DNA from 2 places in the Pseudoduganella sp. HUAS MS19 genome. Region 2 is predicted to be linked to the other one. Evidence: riboswitches for the same ligand, from Rfam matches in the RefSeq annotation. Region 2 holds a riboswitch; the other holds the start of a gene.
The links. A riboswitch is a leader RNA that binds a small molecule or an ion and turns the genes downstream of it on or off. The one in region 2 is predicted to bind glycine.
Positions count from the first base shown of each region.

Region 1: linked by a shared signal. The riboswitch ahead of ACWBU6_RS10155 (hypothetical protein) and the one ahead of gcvT (glycine cleavage system aminomethyltransferase GcvT) in region 2 are both predicted to bind glycine.

Region 1 covers NZ_CM132133.1:2,210,236-2,219,597, forward strand. The annotation lists rRNA gene ACWBU6_RS10120 (16S ribosomal RNA) at 1-676, shown strand, start outside; tRNA gene ACWBU6_RS10125 (tRNA-Ile) at 744-820, shown strand; tRNA gene ACWBU6_RS10130 (tRNA-Ala) at 824-899, shown strand; rRNA gene ACWBU6_RS10135 (23S ribosomal RNA) at 1,074-3,945, shown strand; rRNA gene rrf (5S ribosomal RNA) at 4,027-4,139, shown strand; gene ACWBU6_RS10145 (SEL1-like repeat protein) at 4,386-5,468, shown strand; gene ACWBU6_RS10150 (C39 family peptidase) at 5,515-6,096, opposite strand; gene ACWBU6_RS10155 (hypothetical protein) at 6,110-6,754, opposite strand; glycine riboswitch at 6,909-7,003, opposite strand; gene ACWBU6_RS10160 (ABC transporter substrate-binding protein) at 7,174-8,397, shown strand; gene ACWBU6_RS10165 (carbohydrate ABC transporter permease) at 8,414-9,232, shown strand; gene ACWBU6_RS10170 (carbohydrate ABC transporter permease) at 9,229-9,362, shown strand, end outside.
Region 2 covers NZ_CM132133.1:3,955,698-3,965,059, forward strand. The annotation lists gene smc (chromosome segregation protein SMC) at 1-525, opposite strand, end outside; gene ACWBU6_RS17850 (low molecular weight protein-tyrosine-phosphatase) at 605-1,075, shown strand; gene ACWBU6_RS17855 (DUF1631 family protein) at 1,072-3,903, opposite strand; gene ACWBU6_RS17860 (hypothetical protein) at 4,130-4,297, shown strand; gene ACWBU6_RS17865 (ATP-dependent Clp protease proteolytic subunit) at 4,365-4,925, opposite strand; glycine riboswitch at 5,025-5,110, shown strand; glycine riboswitch at 5,117-5,221, shown strand; gene gcvT (glycine cleavage system aminomethyltransferase GcvT) at 5,271-6,389, shown strand; gene gcvH (glycine cleavage system protein GcvH) at 6,439-6,819, shown strand; gene gcvP (aminomethyl-transferring glycine dehydrogenase) at 6,885-9,362, shown strand, end outside.

The DNA of each region.
Region 1 (9,362 bases), 1.7 Mb from region 2:
TAACGCGTGAAGTAGACCGCCTGGGGAGTACGGTCGCAAGATTAAAACTCAAAGGAATTGACGGGGACCCGCACAAGCGGTGGATGATGTGGATTAATTCGATGCAACGCGAAAAACCTTACCTACCCTTGACATGGCAGGAATCCTGGAGAGATCTGGGAGTGCTCGAAAGAGAACCTGCACACAGGTGCTGCATGGCTGTCGTCAGCTCGTGTCGTGAGATGTTGGGTTAAGTCCCGCAACGAGCGCAACCCTTGTCATTAGTTGCTACGCAAGAGCACTCTAATGAGACTGCCGGTGACAAACCGGAGGAAGGTGGGGATGACGTCAAGTCCTCATGGCCCTTATGGGTAGGGCTTCACACGTCATACAATGGTACATACAGAGGGCCGCCAACCCGCGAGGGGGAGCTAATCCCAGAAAGTGTATCGTAGTCCGGATTGTAGTCTGCAACTCGACTACATGAAGTTGGAATCGCTAGTAATCGCGGATCAGCATGTCGCGGTGAATACGTTCCCGGGTCTTGTACACACCGCCCGTCACACCATGGGAGCGGGTTTTACCAGAAGTAGGTAGCTTAACCGTAAGGAGGGCGCTTACCACGGTAGGATTCGTGACTGGGGTGAAGTCGTAACAAGGTAGCCGTATCGGAAGGTGCGGCTGGATCACCTCCTTTCTAGAGTCGGCATCAGACTCAAACGTTCACACTTATCGGCTGTTGGCATATAAAGAACAGCAATGTTGGGGCTGTAGCTCAGCTGGTTAGAGCACCGTGTTGATAACGCGGGGGTCGTTGGTTCGAGCCCAACCAGCCCTACCAAATGGGGGATTAGCTCAGCTGGGAGAGCACCTGCTTTGCAAGCAGGGGGTCGTCGGTTCGATCCCGTCATCCTCCACCAATTACTGTTCAAACGTAAGCGAATAGACGTTTAGGTTTGAGTAGTACCGTTCTTTAACAATCTGGAAGAAGTAAAAGTTTTATTAAGCGATATCGAAAGATATTACTTAGGGTAGTAGTAAAACTCATCAAACACAGTAGTAAGTGCTTGAACTTATAGCCGTCAAGGTTATAGGGACAAGTGAATAAGTGCACATGGCGGATGCCTTGGCGATTACAGGCGATGAAGGACGTAGAAGTCTGCGATAAGCTTCGGGGAGCTGACAAACAAGCTTTGATCCGAAGATTTCCGAATGGGGAAACCCGGCCTTTTAGGTCATCACTCACTGAATACATAGGTGTGTGAAGCGAACGCGGCGAACTGAAACATCTAAGTAGCTGCAGGAAAAGAAATCAACCGAGATTCCCAAAGTAGTGGCGAGCGAAATGGGAAGAGCCTGTACGTGATAGTCGTTTGGATAGTGGAAGCCTCTGGAAATAGGCGCCATAGCGGGTGATAGCCCCGTACACGAAATCCAAGCGGTGGTACTAAGCGTACGACAAGTAGGGCGGGACACGAGAAATCCTGTCTGAACATGGGGGGACCATCCTCCAAGGCTAAATACTCGTAATCGACCGATAGTGAACCAGTACCGTGAGGGAAAGGCGAAAAGAACCCCGGGAGGGGAGTGAAATAGATCCTGAAACCGTGTGCATACAAACAGTCGGAGCCTCGTAAGGGGTGACGGCGTACCTTTTGTATAATGGGTCAGCGACTTACATTCAGTGGCGAGGTTAACCAGATAGGGGAGCCGTAGAGAAATCGAGTCCGAACAGGGCGCCAGTCGCTGGGTGTAGACCCGAAACCAAGTGATCTATCCATGGCCAGGTTGAAGGTGCGGTAACACGCACTGGAGGACCGAACCCACTAATGTTGAAAAATTAGGGGATGAGCTGTGGATAGGGGTGAAAGGCTAAACAAACTTGGAAATAGCTGGTTCTCTCCGAAAACTATTTAGGTAGTGCCTCAAGTATCACCGACGGGGGTAGAGCACTGTTATGGCTAGGGGGTCATCGCGACTTACCAAACCATTGCAAACTCCGAATACCGTTGAGTGCGAGCTTGGGAGACAGACATCGGGTGCTAACGTCCGGTGTCAAGAGGGAAACAACCCAGACCGCCAGCTAAGGTCCCAAAGATTGGCTAAGTGGAAAACGAAGTGGGAAGGCTAAAACAGTCAGGATGTTGGCTTAGAAGCAGCCATCATTTAAAGAAAGCGTAATAGCTCACTGATCGAGTCGTCCTGCGCGGAAGATGTAACGGGGCTAAGCCAGTCACCGAAGCTGCGGATATCCGCAAGGATATGGTAGGAGAGCGTTCTGTAAGCCTGCGAAGGTGTCTTGTAAAGGATGCTGGAGGTATCAGAAGTGCGAATGCTGACATGAGTAGCGATAATGCGGGTGAAAAGCCCGCACGCCGTAAGCCCAAGGTTTCCTGTTCAACGTTCATCGGAGCAGGGTGAGTCGGCCCCTAAGGCGAGGCAGAGATGCGTAGCTGATGGGAAGCAGGTTAATATTCCTGCACCGTCGTATGATGCGATGGGGGGACGGATCGCGGAAGGTTGTCTGCCTGTTGGAATAGGCAGTTCCTGGTTCATAGAAGGCGCTTAGGCAAATCCGGGCGCGTAATTCAAGGGACTGGGACGAGCGGGCTTGCCCGTGAAGCAATCGGAAGTGGTTCCAAGAAAAGCCTCTAAGCTTCAGTCATACGAGACCGTACCGCAAACCGACACAGGTGGGCGAGATGAGTATTCTAAGGCGCTTGAGAGAACTCGGGAGAAGGAACTCGGCAAATTGGTACCGTAACTTCGGGATAAGGTACGCCTCGGTAGCTTGACCACTTTACTGTGGAAGGGCGAAAAGGTTGCAATAAACTGGTGGCTGCGACTGTTTAATAAAAACACAGCACTCTGCAAACACGAAAGTGGACGTATAGGGTGTGACGCCTGCCCGGTGCTGGAAGATTAAATGATGGGGTGCAAGCTCTTGATTGAAGTCCCAGTAAACGGCGGCCGTAACTATAACGGTCCTAAGGTAGCGAAATTCCTTGTCGGGTAAGTTCCGACCTGCACGAATGGCGTAACGATGGCCACACTGTCTCCTCCCGAGACTCAGCGAAGTTGAAGTGTTTGTGATGATGCAATCTACCCGCGGCTAGACGGAAAGACCCCATGAACCTTTACTGTAGCTTTGCATTGGACTTTGAACCAATCTGTGTAGGATAGGTGGGAGGCTTTGAAGTGAGGACGCCAGTTCTCATGGAGCCATCCTTGAAATACCACCCTGGTTTGTTTGAGGTTCTAACCTTGGTCCGTGATCCGGATCGGGGACAGTGCATGGTAGGCAGTTTGACTGGGGCGGTCTCCTCCCAAACGGTAACGGAGGAGTTCGAAGGTACGCTAGGTACGGTCGGACATCGTGCTAATAGTGCAATGGCATAAGCGTGCTTAACTGCGAGACCGACAAGTCGAGCAGGTACGAAAGTAGGACATAGTGATCCGGTGGTTCTGTATGGAAGGGCCATCGCTCAACGGATAAAAGGTACTCTGGGGATAACAGGCTGATTCCTCCCAAGAGTTCATATCGACGGGGGAGTTTGGCACCTCGATGTCGGCTCATCACATCCTGGGGCTGTAGCCGGTCCCAAGGGTATGGCTGTTCGCCATTTAAAGTGGTACGTGAGCTGGGTTTAAAACGTCGTGAGACAGTTTGGTCCCTATCTGCCGTGGGCGTTGGAAATTTGAAGGGGGCTGCTCCTAGTACGAGAGGACCGGAGTGGACGAACCTCTGGTGTACCGGTTGTCACGCCAGTGGCATTGCCGGGTAGCTAAGTTCGGAAGAGATAACCGCTGAAAGCATCTAAGCGGGAAACTTGCCTTAAGATGAGATTTCCCGGAGCCTTGAGCTCCTTGAAGGGTCGTTCGAGACCAGGACGTTGATAGGTCAGGTGTGGAAGTGCAGTAATGCATTAAGCTAACTGATACTAATTGCCCGTACGGCTTGTCCCTATAACCTTGACGGTTATATAGCACTTACCGTGTTTGAGAACACTACCCACTTTACTTCTTCCCGATTGTTAACAAGTCATGCCTGATGACCATAGCAAGTCGGTCCCACCCCTTCCCATCCCGAACAGGACCGTGAAACGACTCTGCGCCGATGATAGTGCTGCAACCAGTGTGAAAGTAGGTTATCGTCAGGCTCTTATTAGAAAAGCCCGCTAGGCATGTGCCAGCGGGCTTTTTGCTTTGAGCGGGTCTGACCCTGCGGGTCAGACCCTGGTTTGCCGGTTTTAGAGCCCCTTCCTGTTGCGCAAACGCATCAATGTTTTCATTTATATTATGTTGCTTAATAGAAAATTCATATAATTTGTATTTTCCACCTAGCAAAACATAATATGGCGTCGAAGTTTCGGTACGTAGCACTTTTAGCTTGTCTGCACTTCCCCGTGCAAATCGCACATGCGCAGGCTTTTTCCCGCACCCCTAACGAAGAGTACGCAAAAGGCAATTATGCGCGCGCCTTCCGTGGCTTCTTTGAACAGGCAACCCGCAGCAACGATCCTAATGTGCAGTTCAACCTGGGCATGATGTATGAGCGTGGCCAGGGCACTGACCAGAACGACACAGAGGCCGTGAAATGGTACACGCGCGCGGTCGACCAGGGACATGTCCCTGCGATGCGCCAGCTGGCAGGCCTGATGGCAGCCGGCCGGGGCACCAGGCAGGATGGTGCTGGCGCCCTGGGCCTGTTGCGCAAGGCTGTCGAGCAGAACGATGTCGGTGCGATCGAGCAAGTGGCCGGCATGTATCTCGAAGGCCGGGGCGTGCCGGCGGACCAGGCGCAGGCCAAGCAGTGGTACCAGAAGGCACTCGCCGCGGGCAGCAAAAATGCGCAGGAGGCTCTGAACCTGATTGCTGCGATGGAGCGCCAGGCCGCCGGCCCGCTCGCGCCGATACGCAAGCGTGCAGTGGCCGGCGATGCCAACGCCCAATACGACCTGGCTGTGGCCTACCACACCGGCAATACGGTGCCGAAGGATGCGGCCCAGGCGCTGGAGTGGTACCTGAAGGCGGCCGAACAAGGGCATGCAATGGCGCAGTTCTACGCGGGCCTGCTGTATTCCAGCGGCGATGGCGTTGCGGAGGACCAGGCACTTGCCCGCGCATGGTTCACCAAGGCTGCGGCGCAGGATAACAAGGATGCCGCCACCAACCTCGCCGTGATGCTGGACCTGGGCAAGGGCGGTCCGGTTGACCTGGCGCAGGCTGCGGTCGTGTACCAGCAGGCGGCAAAGCTGGGCAGCGCGCAGGCGCAGGTAAGGCTGGCCGGCATGTACTGGATGGGCCAAGGCGTCAAGAAAGATTACAGCCAGGCTGCAAGCTATTATCGCCAGGCGGCGGAGCAGGGCGATGCGACTGCGATCCGCAAGCTGGTCTACCTGCTTGAAAACGGCGTCGGCACCGCCCGCAATGTCGAGGAGTCGAAGAAATGGGCCGCCCGGCTTGAGCAATTGGGTGGCAGCAACTAAGCAATGACAAGAAGCCCGCCAGCCCAGTGCCGGCGGGCTTTTATGCTCAAGGGCTGACGTTCATGCGCTGCGTATGTGTCCAATTGTGGTCGTATGCACTGACGGCAGAAGCAAAGGTGCGGTACGTCTGGCCTTCGCCTGGCCACGGGTTCATGATGTAAATGTAGTTGGTTCCGTTATAGGTCTCATAGCCGCGTCCGACCATGATATGGCCGCCTCCATTGGTCCAGCCGTAGCGGATCACGAAGGGACGGTTGCCGTTGATCTCATTTACCACCGAATTCCACGACAGGTAGTTATTGACCGCAGTATTTGGCACCCCCCAGTTGTACAGGATGTTCTGCACACTGCCGGAAGTGCCGTACATATTGTTCGGGCGATTGGCGTAGCTGTTCCAGTTGAAGGTGCTGTTGCCGCAAGCGTAGTTGATGCCGTAGGCCCAGTTCACGATCTGGCACTGGCTTGGCGTCCGGTTGTAAAAATTGAGGACCGCTTTGCTGGACGCGGACCAGCACCACTGGCTGTGCTCCTGGATGGTCAACGGAACATTCAAGGTGCGCCATTGCGCAAAGGCGGAGGGAAGGGCCAGCACCAGCGCTGCACCGGCCACGATTTTTGCGATTTTCATAGTCGGTTTCTCCTTAGCGGAATGCTTCGATATTGGCTTTGACCGCGGCGCGCAATGGCTCCAGCAAATCCGCGCCTTCCACCAGCTGGTTGCCGTTCTTTTGAAGCAGCAGCGATTCCCGAGCCGAATGCAGGGGAGCGAACTTGGCACGATCCACCTCCAGCAAGTCGGCGCGCGCTTGGTAGATTCGGATGAAGCGCAGGTTGGAACGCGCACTGTTGCCGTGAACGCTCATGGCAGCGTCCACGTCCTTCGCCAGCACGGAGGCGCCATAGGCGACGGTTTCATAGCGGCCATTTACTTGTTGCACAGTTGCCAGTCCGATCGGCTTGCCGTGCAAGGAAATGACGAAGCGCCACTCGCCCGTTGGCTTGGCCAGCGACGCCAGATCGCCGCGTGCCAGCAGCTCTTTTGGATTCACGGAATATACTTCGAAGCCATGGCTTACCTTTGCCTGCTTCAAATCGCTGACGTCAGTGACATCGAGCGGGAAGTCGACCGGTGCGCTGCCGGGACGGATCGCCTGCTGATGCTCGGCGAATTGTGCGAGTCCGCGTTTGGCGGCCTGCAGTGCCGCGCCGTTGTCTGCTTGTGCCAGGAACGGGGCGGCCATCATCGCTGCGCAGGCAATGCGCAGCCAGAGTCGATGCGTATGCATGTGACTACTCCTCTGAAGGTTGATCAGATTTTCTTTGAGGTGCGAGGTGATTGCCCCCTCTGTGCTGGACCTGAGAGTTTCACAGGCGTTGGCGGCCTGCTTGCTCCTTCGGTGCGCCAGCGATACTTTGCCGGCGGCTCTTCAGAGTTTTGAAAACGCGCGACCGGTCCTTTGGCCTGAGAGATTCCGGGGGCGGCTTGCTCCTTCGGCGTTGTCCATGGGTGGGACAAACTCTCCCGATCACGCGACCGGTGTGCACCGGCAGCGAATTCAGGATATCCCAGGGATTTATACGATTTCAATCGTTTTCCGATACACGTTGCGTTTTCGCCAAGGGGACCTTTCCTGTTATTCTGTTGACACCCGCCCGGGAAATTGGTAACGTTTCCAAAAATAAGCGGCACACGACAGGAGACGGGATGTTTAAGCAGTTATTGGCTGGCGCAATAGCGCTTGGCGCCGCGTCCGCGCAGGCGGCCGGGCCGAGCGCAGAAGTGATTCACTGGTGGACTTCGGGGGGCGAATCGGCGGCCGTCAAACAGCTCGCGAATGCCTACCGCGCGGCTGGCGGCACTTGGATTGATACGGCGATCGCCGGTGGCGAGCAGGCCCGCGCGGTAACGCTCAACCGCATGGTTGGAGGCAAGGCGCCAACTGCGGCGCAGTTCAATATCTCCAAGCAGTTCCTCGACATCGTGGACCAGGAAATGCTGGTGCAACTGGATGATGTTGCGCGCCAGGAGCGCTGGGAATCCACGCTGCCGGAACCCATCGTCAACACCATCCGTATCGACGGCCATTATTACGCAATGCCGATGAACATCCACATGCAGACCTGGATCTGGTATTCCAAACTTGCATTCAAGAAGGCCGGCATCGTAAAAGAACCCGCAACAGTCGATGAACTGTTTGCTGCGCTGGACAAGCTGAAGGCCGCCGGACTGGTTCCGTTGGCGCACGGCGGGCAAGCCTGGCAGGAGCACATCCTGTTTGCATCGCTGCTGGCCAATATGGGCGGGCGCCAGCTCTACCTGCAGGTGATGCGCGACCGTGACCAGCGTGCCATCACCTCCGAGCCGGTGCGCAAGGTGCTGCTCGCATACAAGCGCCTGCAAACGTACGTCGATCCAGCATCGCCTGGCCGCAACTGGAATGATGCCACTGCGATGCTGGTCAGCGGCAAGGCTGGCGTGCAGATTATGGGTGACTGGGCCAAGGCGGAATTCAGCAATGCGAGAATGGCGCCTGGTGTCGATTACGGTTGCATCCCGGGCCTTGGTGCAAACTCGCCGTACCTGATCCAGGGCGACGCGTTCGTTTTTCCTCGCTCGGATCGCGCGGAGGTGCAGCAGGCACAGAAGCTGATGACGAAAGTGCTCCTGGCACCTTCGACCCAGGTGAGCTTCAATAAGCTGAAAGGCTCGGTGCCGCCGCGCGCCGATGCCGATACAAGCCAGCTCGATGCCTGTGCCCGGGCCGGCGCCGACATCATGCGCGATCGCAATCGCCAGGTCGGCGCGCCGGAGATTTACCTGACACCTGACCAGAACGGTGCCGTGCAGGATGCGCTGACCGCTTACTGGAACACGCCAATGCCGGTTGAAAAGGCGCAGAAGTCGCTGGCCGCGGCGCTGAGGAATTAAAACGGTGGGTCGAGCCATGTCCTATGCGGCGCTGGTGCCGATGCTGCTGACGGTCTGCGTGGGCTACCTTGGTTCATTCGCCTGGACGTTCTACGTTTCCCTCACCAGTTCGCGCAGCATCGCGACCAACAGGCTGGTCGGCTTGGCGCAGTATGAACGCCTGTTCGACAATGAGCGCTGGCTGTTGTCGCTGCATAACCTGGCGCTGTTCGGCGTATTGTTTGTGCTGGCATGCATGCTGATCGGCTTCCTGCTGGCGGCGGCGATCGATCGCCAGGTGGCGGGCGAAGGGGCGTTGCGCACGGTCTTCCTCTATCCCTATGCGATGTCGTTCGTCGCAACGGGGCTGGTGTGGCAGTGGATCCTGACACCCGGCGGCATTCCAGGCGTGGAAATCGACTGGCTTGTCGACCAGGACATGGTGCTCTACACGGTCGTGCTGGCCTCGGTCTGGCAGGCATCGGGTTTCGTGATGGCGCTGATGCTGGCCGACCTGCGCGGCGTCGACCCGGAAATCTGGAAGGCTGCACGCCTGGATGGCATTCCGGCGTGGCGGGTTTACGTCTCCATCGTGTTGCCGATGCTGGCGCCGACGCTGGCGACGGTTTTCATCCTGCTGGCGACCATGGTGGTGAAGCTGTACGACGCCGTTGTGTCGATGACCCAGGGCGGACCTGGCACGGCAAGCGAGGTACCGGCGAAGTTCATCATGGATCATTTGTTCCTGCGTGCGAATATCGGACTGGCTTCGGCCGGTGCCGTGGTATTGCTGCTGACGGTGCTGGCGTTGCTGGCACCCTGGGCCTATGCCCGCAGCCGGAAGGGCGCGGCATGAAGGCTCCACGTATCGGCCTGTACGCCTTTTTGGCCAGCGCGGCGCTGTTCTTCCTGCTGCCGCTCTACGTGATGCTGGTGACGTCGTTGAAACCGATGGATGAAATCCGGTCGGGAAATATCTTTGCGCT
Region 2 (9,362 bases):
TTCCTTGTACTTTGATACACCGGCCGCCTCTTCCAGGAACACGCGCAGTTCTTCCGGGCGCGACTCGATGATGCGCGAGATCATGCCCTGGCCGATAATCGCATATGCGCGCGGCCCAAGGCCGGTACCGAGGAAAATATCCGTGATATCGCGCCGGCGCACGGGCTGGCCGTTGATGTAATAGGTAGAGGTGCCGTCGCGCGTAAGCGTGCGCTTGACCGCGATTTCGGCGTACTGGCCCCATTGGCCGGACGCCTTGCCCTCGTTGTTGTCGAACACCAGCTCCACGGAAGCCCGGCCGGCGGGCTTGCGATGGGTGGAACCGTTGAAAATCACGTCCTGCATCGACTCGCCGCGCAGCTCGGACGCCTTCGATTCGCCCAGCACCCAGCGCACTGCGTCGATAATATTGGACTTGCCGCAACCGTTTGGACCAACCACGCCGACCAGCTGTCCGGGTACCTGGAAATTGGTGGGATCGACGAACGACTTAAATCCCGACAATTTAATGGAAGATAGACGCACGTTTTATCTGTACTTCGCCCGCTGGGACGTGTTAAAAAAGTGGCTAATCATACCATTATCCCTGTATAGCAAGAACAAAATGAAGACCAGAACCGCCATCCTGTTTGTATGCATGGGTAACATTTGTCGCTCACCGACCGCGGAGGGTGTATTCCGGGCCCGCGCCCAGGCCGCCGGCCTCGATTTGCACATCGATTCGGCCGGCACCCACGCATACCATATTGGCAACCCGCCCGACCCGCGCTCGGCCAGCCATGCCGCCGCCCGCGGCTATGACCTGAGCACCCAGCGCGCCCGCAAGGTGGCCGCCGAAGACTTCGAACGCTTCGATTACGTGCTGGCGATGGACCACGACAACCTGGAATTGCTGCTGCGCGCCTGCCCTGCGCAACACCGCCACAAGGTCAGGCTGCTCATGGAATACGCCTCGCGCTCCGGTTCGGACGTGGTGCCCGACCCGTACTACGGCGGCGCCAATGGCTTCAATACGGTGCTGGACTACATAGAGGACGCTTCGGACGGCCTGCTGGCCGTCCTGCGCAAGACTTAAGCGGAGGTGCCGTTGGCAGGCAGGTCGTGGTGGTCGTCGTTGACAGCCGCGACGCCGCCCATTGCCACCGACAGCGCGGCCGCCACCACCCCCTCGGTGCGGATCAGGCGCACAGTCCCCTTGCGGAACTGATCGGCCATCGCCTCGCCGGTGATCGAGAACGCTTCCTGGCGCCCCGTGGTCGAGAAGATATACAGCGTCTTCAGAGGACTGATCCAGGCCAATTTGACTTTGCGCTGGCTGCCGTCTTCCTGGTCGAATTCCAGCCACATGCCGCGCGTCAGGCTGTCCACTTCGATACTGGCGTCGTCGTCCGGCGGCGGCGCCTCCTCGGCCCTCACTTCGGCCACGGCCTGCAGCTGCATGCGGCGCTCGGCATCCCTCTTCGCCACTTCCATGGCGATCTCGACCTGCCGCTCAGGCGACATCTCTAGCGGCGCACGCACGATCGAGGCGTGGCACTCGGCCAGCTCGGCGAAGAACTGCAGGCGGTCCGGCTCCTGCCACTTGATGACGTCCAGCCATTTGTTCAGCGTGGACAGCAAGGTAGGCAGCTTGGCAATCAGCTTCTTGCGCTCGTCCTGGGTGATTTTTGGACGTACGCTCCAGATCAGGTCATCCATGGTCTGGGTGGCGTTGTTCACCGCGCCGGGCTTCTCGCCTTCTACGCTATAGGCGATGGTCAGCACCGACACCCATTTGTTTTCCAGGAAGGCTTCCACGATGGCCACCACTTCGCCGGTGCCGATGCGCAGTGCCACGGCATCCTTGGCCGACTTGGCGGCCACCGACATCTTTTCCTGCTTCAGCGCTTTGGCGATCGGCTCCGCCATGGCGGCAGCCGCCGCTGCCTCCTCCGCCTTGATGGAAGCTTCCAGCTCGTTCACCGCTTCGGTGAAGACGGTCAGTTCTTCCTGGTGGTCCTGGCTGACCTTTTCCACGCTGCGCTGCATGGCCTTGTACAGCGGATCATCAGGGTCCTTGTGCTGCTCCCAGCCCATGCGCGACAGCAGGTCGATCATGCGGCGTGCAGGGTGCGCCTCCTGGAAGAAGAAGTTCTTGTCGACCAGCGCGGCCTTCAGCACAGGAATCTGCAGGAAGCGAATCAGGTCGCGAATCTCAGGCGAAATGCTCTGGTCGCGGAACACGGTGTCGAACACCGCCGACAGCAGGTCAATCGTCCCTTCGTCGGCGCGCGTCAGGCTGCCCGCTGGCGCCTGCTCCTTGATCTGCGGCAGGAGGAAGACATTGCCCATCGAGCCACCGCCCGCAGCAAATCCCGGTGCCGGCATCGCGCCGCCGCCAGCCTGTACGGGACCTGCGGCGAAACCGGGTGCCAGTCCAACGCCCATGCCAGGCGCCGGCATGGCGACGCTGTCGGCAGTGGCGAACACGGCACCTGCCGGTACGCCGCGCTGCAACTGCGCCAGGAAATTCATCAGCGGCTCCTTGGCGCTCAACAGGGAGGCGCGCTGGGCCGCCTCATTGTTGGCGCCACCGTGGAAGCCCTGCGCCGGCCCCTGCACCCAGCCGCCTGCCGGCACGGCCACGCCGCCCTGCACGCCCGGCACTGCAACGCCAGACAGCATTGCGCCCGTGGCAGCAGCCGGTGCCACGACGCCACCGCTTTCCAGGGGCATGCCCGCCATTGCGGTACCAACTGCCATCGGCATGCCGCCGCCGGACACTACGCCGCCGGCAGGAATGACCATGCCGCCCATGGCCGGGACGCCGGGCACGCCGGCCATCATTGGCGCGCCGCCCGCTGCAACGCCAGGCATCATGCCAACGCCGCCGGCCATCGTCATCCCGGGCGCAGCGCCAGCCGCAAATCCTGGTGCCGGCATCGCCTGTCCCGGCGCCGCCATTGGCGCCGCCCCCATGCCCGGCGCGGCAACGCCAGGTGCCGCGGCAGCGCCGGAATCCGCCGTATGCGCCGGCGCGCCATACAGCCCCGGCGTGACACTCAAGGTAGGCAGCGAAAGATCGAGGTCGCCTAATTGCTCAAAGCCGCTCGGAGCTGGCTTGCCGCCGCCGGGCGCATCGCCCGCGCCCGAGAAGAACTGGCGCAATTGCTCCGCCAGCGCGGCTTGCTGGTTTTTCTTGCGCGAAGGCGCTTGCGACGCGTCGTGCGAATCGGCGCGGCGCGTCTTGTGCTTTTCGACCGAGCCTGGCCCCACGCCCTTGCGCTCGAGGGCGGAACTCAGCTCCTCGAGCATGGCGCCGAAATCGAAGAATCCCTCCGGACGCAGGAAAGGATTGATCAGATCATGCGCCTCATCATCCTTGATGAAGTCGATCCACGCCTGCTGGAACGCACCCAGGAACACCTCCGGACGGAAAGGATTCTGGTTGATGCGCAGGATATCGCGGTCCAGCAGGAACGCCAGGCGCACATTGAGCGTAGCGAGGCCATCGGCGTACTTGACTTCAAAGGCCTTGCTGAAACTGCCCAAAGTGACCTTGGTGTCCATTTCTTCCATGGATACCAGGGACAGCGACTCTGCCATCTTGCGCACTGGCGCCTTCTGGCCAGGTGCCAGTTGCGCAATTTCCAGGCGCAGGTCGTTCTCAAGCTGTTTGGCGAAAATACCAAGGAAGGCGTAGTGATCGGTGCGCAGGCGGTTACCGGCACGCAAGCGCGCTTGCAAGGTTTTCACGTCGACAGCGTGGTCCGCATCGACCAGCTCGGCAGCCCAGTGGGTCGACAGCTCGACGAACTGTTCACTAATGTGCTTATTGACCAGACTTATCAGATTTTCCAGCAAGGCATGCCGCGGCGTAACCGCTTTTTTTGGCGCCGAAGAAGTTGGGTTTTCTGGAAGCATGGTCTGACCTGGCTTTGGTGGTTATTCACATTGTCGCAGATTCTTTCCGCCTGGCAATAGGTAAACCAAAAGAATCCGTAAATATTTACGGCAATGTGGTCAAACAGTTGAGTTTGCACCACAATGGTGCAAGGCTAAATCCTACACGCCAGTCAGTTGTATTCCGATTCACCTTTACTATTGCACAAAGCATGATGAAGTTCCGATCCTTCAGAAAGGAACTGTCATGAAATCCAGGCAAAAATCCAGCAAGCAAAGTTCGAGTTCGGGCACGCGCCAAAGCGCCGACCAGGGGTCGCGTTCGGGCGCACAGCCGGGCAGCCAGCAGTCCGATGCCGGCCGCCAGAGCAAGACCGACAAGAAGACCCCCGCCAGCCGTAGCGGCAATCGCTAAATGACCGGCGGCGCACGAAGGGCCCGGGAGCATGCTTCCGGGCCCTTGTCGCTGCGGCTGCGCCGCTTCAGATATTCGTTACGCGCTTGCCCTTGGGCGGCTTGAAGTCGGCCACTTCATTGACCAGGCCCACCTTGGCCGCATCCTGGGCCGTCAGGTGCAAGTCGGAATAGGCGTGGATATTCCAATGTTCATCCGTCAGTTGCACGTGCTTGCGCAGGATCGATTCGGTGCGGGCATCGTCAGCCTGCAAGCCCTCGACAATGATGCGCAGCGCATCGGGCCGCGCACCGTGCGGCGCGCTGGCGTGCGATTTGTGCACCATGAAACGCGCCGTCTCGCTGGCATAGCGCTCTTCGCCGGACAGGAACAGGATCACGGCAATCGAAGCCACCGCGCCGCCGTTGTAGGTAATGATCTTGATCGGCAAGTTGCGCAGGTAATTGTGCAGGCACAGGCCGTCGCTCACGTAGCCGCCGTTGGACTGGATCAGGATGTGGGCCTTTTCTATGCCGTCCTCGGTCATATCCGCCACCGCGTCGAACACGCGGTGCACCATATCGCTGTTCACGTCGCCGGACAGGGTGAACCAGGCCTCCGTATCGCGCTTTTGCTTTTCTTCGCTCATGGTCGCTCCACTCTGTAAATGGATGTCCGCTCATTCTAGCGCAGGCGCTCGCGAAAGGGCGTCAAGATTGACTTTATTGCCCTCCTGTCATATAGTCGCAAGTCTTGATCGGGAGAGACCAGCAGCGGCTGGCGCCGAAGGGGCATTACCCAGAAACTCTCAGGCAAAAGGACCGGACAAGGGCCCGCAAGGGCTAAAACTCTGGAGAGCGGCCCGCCAAGGCGCAGGGCCCACCGAAGGGGCGTGCGGGAATACCTTCCCGTTATCTCTCAGGTACCAAGGACAGAGGGGTAGGCGTATTCATGTTTACGTTTATTAACCCCTATTCTCTGCCCTGAGGTATCAATGACGCTCAAAGCAACCCCACTCAACAACGCTCATCGTGCCCTCGGCGCCCGCATGGTCGACTTCGGCGGCTGGGACATGCCGGTCAACTACGGCTCCCAGATCGAAGAGCACCATGCCGTGCGCACCGACGTCGGCATGTTCGACGTGGCCCATATGTGCGTGGTTGACATCAAGGGTGCCAACGTACGTTCCTTCCTGCGCGGCCTGGTCGCCAACAATGTCGACAAGCTGCGGGTATCGGGCAAGGCCCTGTACTCCTGCATGCTGACCCCGGAAGGCACTGTCATCGACGACCTGATCATCTACTTCATCAACGAAGAATGGTTCCGCCTGGTGGTCAACGCCGGCACCGCGGAAAAAGACATCGCGTGGATGAACAAGCAGAATGAAGCCACCGGCGCCGGCCTGGCCATCACCCAGCGCCGCGATGGCGCCAATGCTATGGCCCTGATCGCCGTGCAAGGCCCGAACGCCCGCGCCAAGGTATGGGAAGTGATCCCGCAAGCCAAGGAAGCGACCGCGGAAATGAAGCCCTTCAACGTGGCCCTGGTGCCAGGCACCGCCTTCGGCGAAGCCATGGTTGCCCGCACCGGCTACACCGGTGAAGACGGTTTCGAAATCGGCGTGGCGGCGGAACAGGCGGAAAAGCTGTGGAACGCCCTGAACGCAGCCGGCGTCAAGCCTGCTGGCCTGGGCGCGCGCGACACCCTGCGCCTGGAAGCGGGCATGAACCTGTACGGCCAGGACATGGACGAAACCGTGAACCCGCTCGACGCAGGCCTGGCATGGACCATCGACCTGGTCTCCGAGCGCGACTTCATCGGCAAGGCAGCGCTGCAAGCGAAAGGCCAGAACGCACAATTCGTCGGCCTGATCCTGCGCGAAAAAGGCGGCGTGCTGCGCGCCCACCAGAAAGTCATCGCCGCTTCCGGCGAAACCGGCGAGATCACTTCCGGCACCTTCTCCCCGACCATGCAGCAGGCGATCGCATTGGCGCGCGTGCCGATGGGCGTGAACGTGGGCGACACCGTGCACGTGGAGATCCGCGACAAGAAGCTGGCCGCCACCGTGGTGAAGCTGCCTTTCGTCCGTAACGGTAAAATCCTGGTTGCTTGAGCCAGAATTTGAGCAGAAACAAACAATAAACCTTAGCCTTGGAGCCAACATGAGCAACATTCCAGCAGACCTGAAGTACACCGAGTCCCACGAGTGGGTACGCGCTGAAGCGGACGGCACCGTGACCGTCGGCATCACCGAATTCGCGCAAGACGCCCTGGGCGACATCGTGTTCGTCGAGCTGCCAAAAGTAGGCGCATCGTTCACCGCCGGCGACGACGCCGCAGTGGTGGAGTCGGTGAAAGCCGCTTCCGACATCTACGCCCCGGTATCGGGCGAAGTGGTCGCCGTGAACGACGCCGTGGTCGGCGCACCTGAATCGATCAACGCCGACGCCTACGCGAACTGGCTGTTCAAGATCAAGCCTAGCGACGCCAACGCCATCAACGGCCTGCTGGACGCCGCTGCTTACGGCAACGTAGCGCACTAATTACTGCATTATCGGGCCCGCTGTGTGCGGGCCCTTTTCACATTCTGGCCAAGAGATTTCCCACCATGACCCGCACCAGCCTGACCCAACTTGAAGCCCGCGATGCATTCATCGCCCGCCACATCGGCCCGGAAGCCGCAGAACAGCAGCAAATGCTGGACGTGCTCGGCTACGCAAGCCGCGCCGCCCTGATCGACGCCATCGTCCCGCCAGGCATCCGCAACAAGAGCGCCCTGCCCCTGGGCCAATTCTTCCAGCCGCTGCCGGAAAACGAAGCGCTGGCCAAGCTGAAAGGCATCGCCTCCAAGAACAAGGTGCTGAAATCCCTGATCGGCCAGGGTTACTACAACGCCCACACCCCGGGCGTGATCCTGCGTAACATCTTCGAAAACCCAGCCTGGTACACCGCTTACACGCCGTACCAGCCAGAGATCTCCCAGGGCCGCCTGGAAGCGATCCTGAACTTCCAGCAGGTGCTGATCGACCTGACCGGCATGGCCATCGCCAACTCGTCCATGCTCGACGAAGGCACCGCCGCTGCCGAAGCCATGACCCTGATCCAGCGCGTCGGCAAGTCCAAGTCAAACACCTTCTACGTCGCCAACGACGTGCTGCCGCAAACCCTGGAAGTGGTGCAGACCCGCGCCGAACCGCTGGGCATCACCGTCAAGACCTTCGACCCGTCCGAGCTGGCCGGCGTGACTGACGCTTTCGGCGTGCTGCTGCAATACCCGGGCGTGAACGGCGTTGTGCGCGACTACCGCGCCGCCGTTGAAACCGTAAAGGCCAGCGGCGCCATGGTGATCGTTGCCGCCGACCTGCTGGCACTGACCATGCTGACGCCGCCGGGCGAATGGGGCGCCGACGTTGTCGTCGGCAACTCGCAGCGCTTCGGCGTACCGCTGGGCTTTGGCGGCCCGCACGCCGGCTACATGGCGACCCGCGACGAATACAAGCGCTCCATGCCAGGCCGCCTGGTTGGCGTAACCGTCGACCAGAACGGCAACAAGGCTTACCGCCTGGCCCTGCAAACCCGCGAACAGCACATCCGCCGCGAAAAGGCGACCTCCAACATCTGTACCGCACAGGTGCTGCTGGCCGTGATGGCGTCCATGTACGCCGTCTACCATGGTCCTAAAGGCCTGAAGCAGATCGCCGAACGCACCCACCGCTACACCGGTATCCTGGCCGCCAACCTGAAGTCCCTGGGTTACTCGGTCAACGAATCGTTCTTCGACACCCTGACCGTCGCCACCGACAAGGCTGACGCGCTGCACGCAGCCGCCGTTGCCGCCGGCATCAACCTGCGCAAGATCGACGCCAAGCACGTCGGCGTGTCGCTGGACGAAACTGTTGACCGCGACACCCTGGCGGCACTGTGGAACGTGTTCAGCGGCGGCAAGGCTGCGCCTGACTTCGACGCCGTTGAAGCAGCCGTCGACCGCAACTTCCCTGAAGCGCTGGTGCGTACTTCCGCCTACCTGGAGCATCCGACCTTCAACCGCTACCACAGCGAAACCGAAATGCTGCGCTACCTGCGTTCCCTGGCCGACAAGGACCTGGCGCTGGACCGCACCATGATCCCGCTGGGCTCCTGCACCATGAAGCTGAACGCCACCAGCGAAATGATTCCGGTGACCTGGCCGGAGTTTTCGTCGATCCACCCGTTCGCGCCAAACGACCAGACCGTCGGCTACCGCGAAATGATCGCCCAGCTGGAAGAGATGCTGTGCGCCGTGACCGGCTACGCCGCCGTTTCCCTGCAGCCTAACGCCGGTTCGCAAGGCGAATACGCAGGCCTGCTGGTGATCAAGAAGTACCATGAATCGCGCGGGGAAGGCCACCGCAACATCTGCCTGATCCCATCCTCGGCACACGGCACCAACCCTGCTTCCGCCGCCATGGTCGGCATGCAGGTGGTGGTGACCGCCTGCGACGACAAGGGCAACGTGGACCTGGCCGACCTGAAAGCCAAGGCCGAACAGCACTCCAAGAACCTGGCCTGCGTGATGGTGACCTACCCATCGACCCACGGCGTGTTCGAAGACGGCATCACCGAACTGTGCGAAATCATCCACGGCCACGGCGGCCAGGTGTACGTGGACGGCGCCAACATGAACGCACTGGTTGGCGTGGCCGGCCCAGGCGCGTTCGGCGGCGACGTATCGCACCTGAACCTGCACAAGACCTTCTGCATCCCGCACGGCGGTGGCGGCCCAGGCGTCGGCCCGATCGGCGTTGGCGCGCACCTGGCCAAGTTCCTGCCGAACCAGCGCTCCAACGGCTATGTGCGCAGCGAAGACGGCATCGGCTCGATCTCGGCAGCGCCGTTCGGCTCAGCATCGATCCTGCCGATCTCCTGGATGTATATCGCCATGATGGGCGGCGAAGGCCTGACCGCGGCAACCGAAACCGCGATCCTGAACGCCAACTACGTTGCGCGCCGCCTGGCGCCGCACTTCCCAGTGCTGTACTCGGGCCACGACGGCCTGGTTGCACACGAGTGCATCCTGGACCTGCGCCCACTGACCGACGCCACCGGC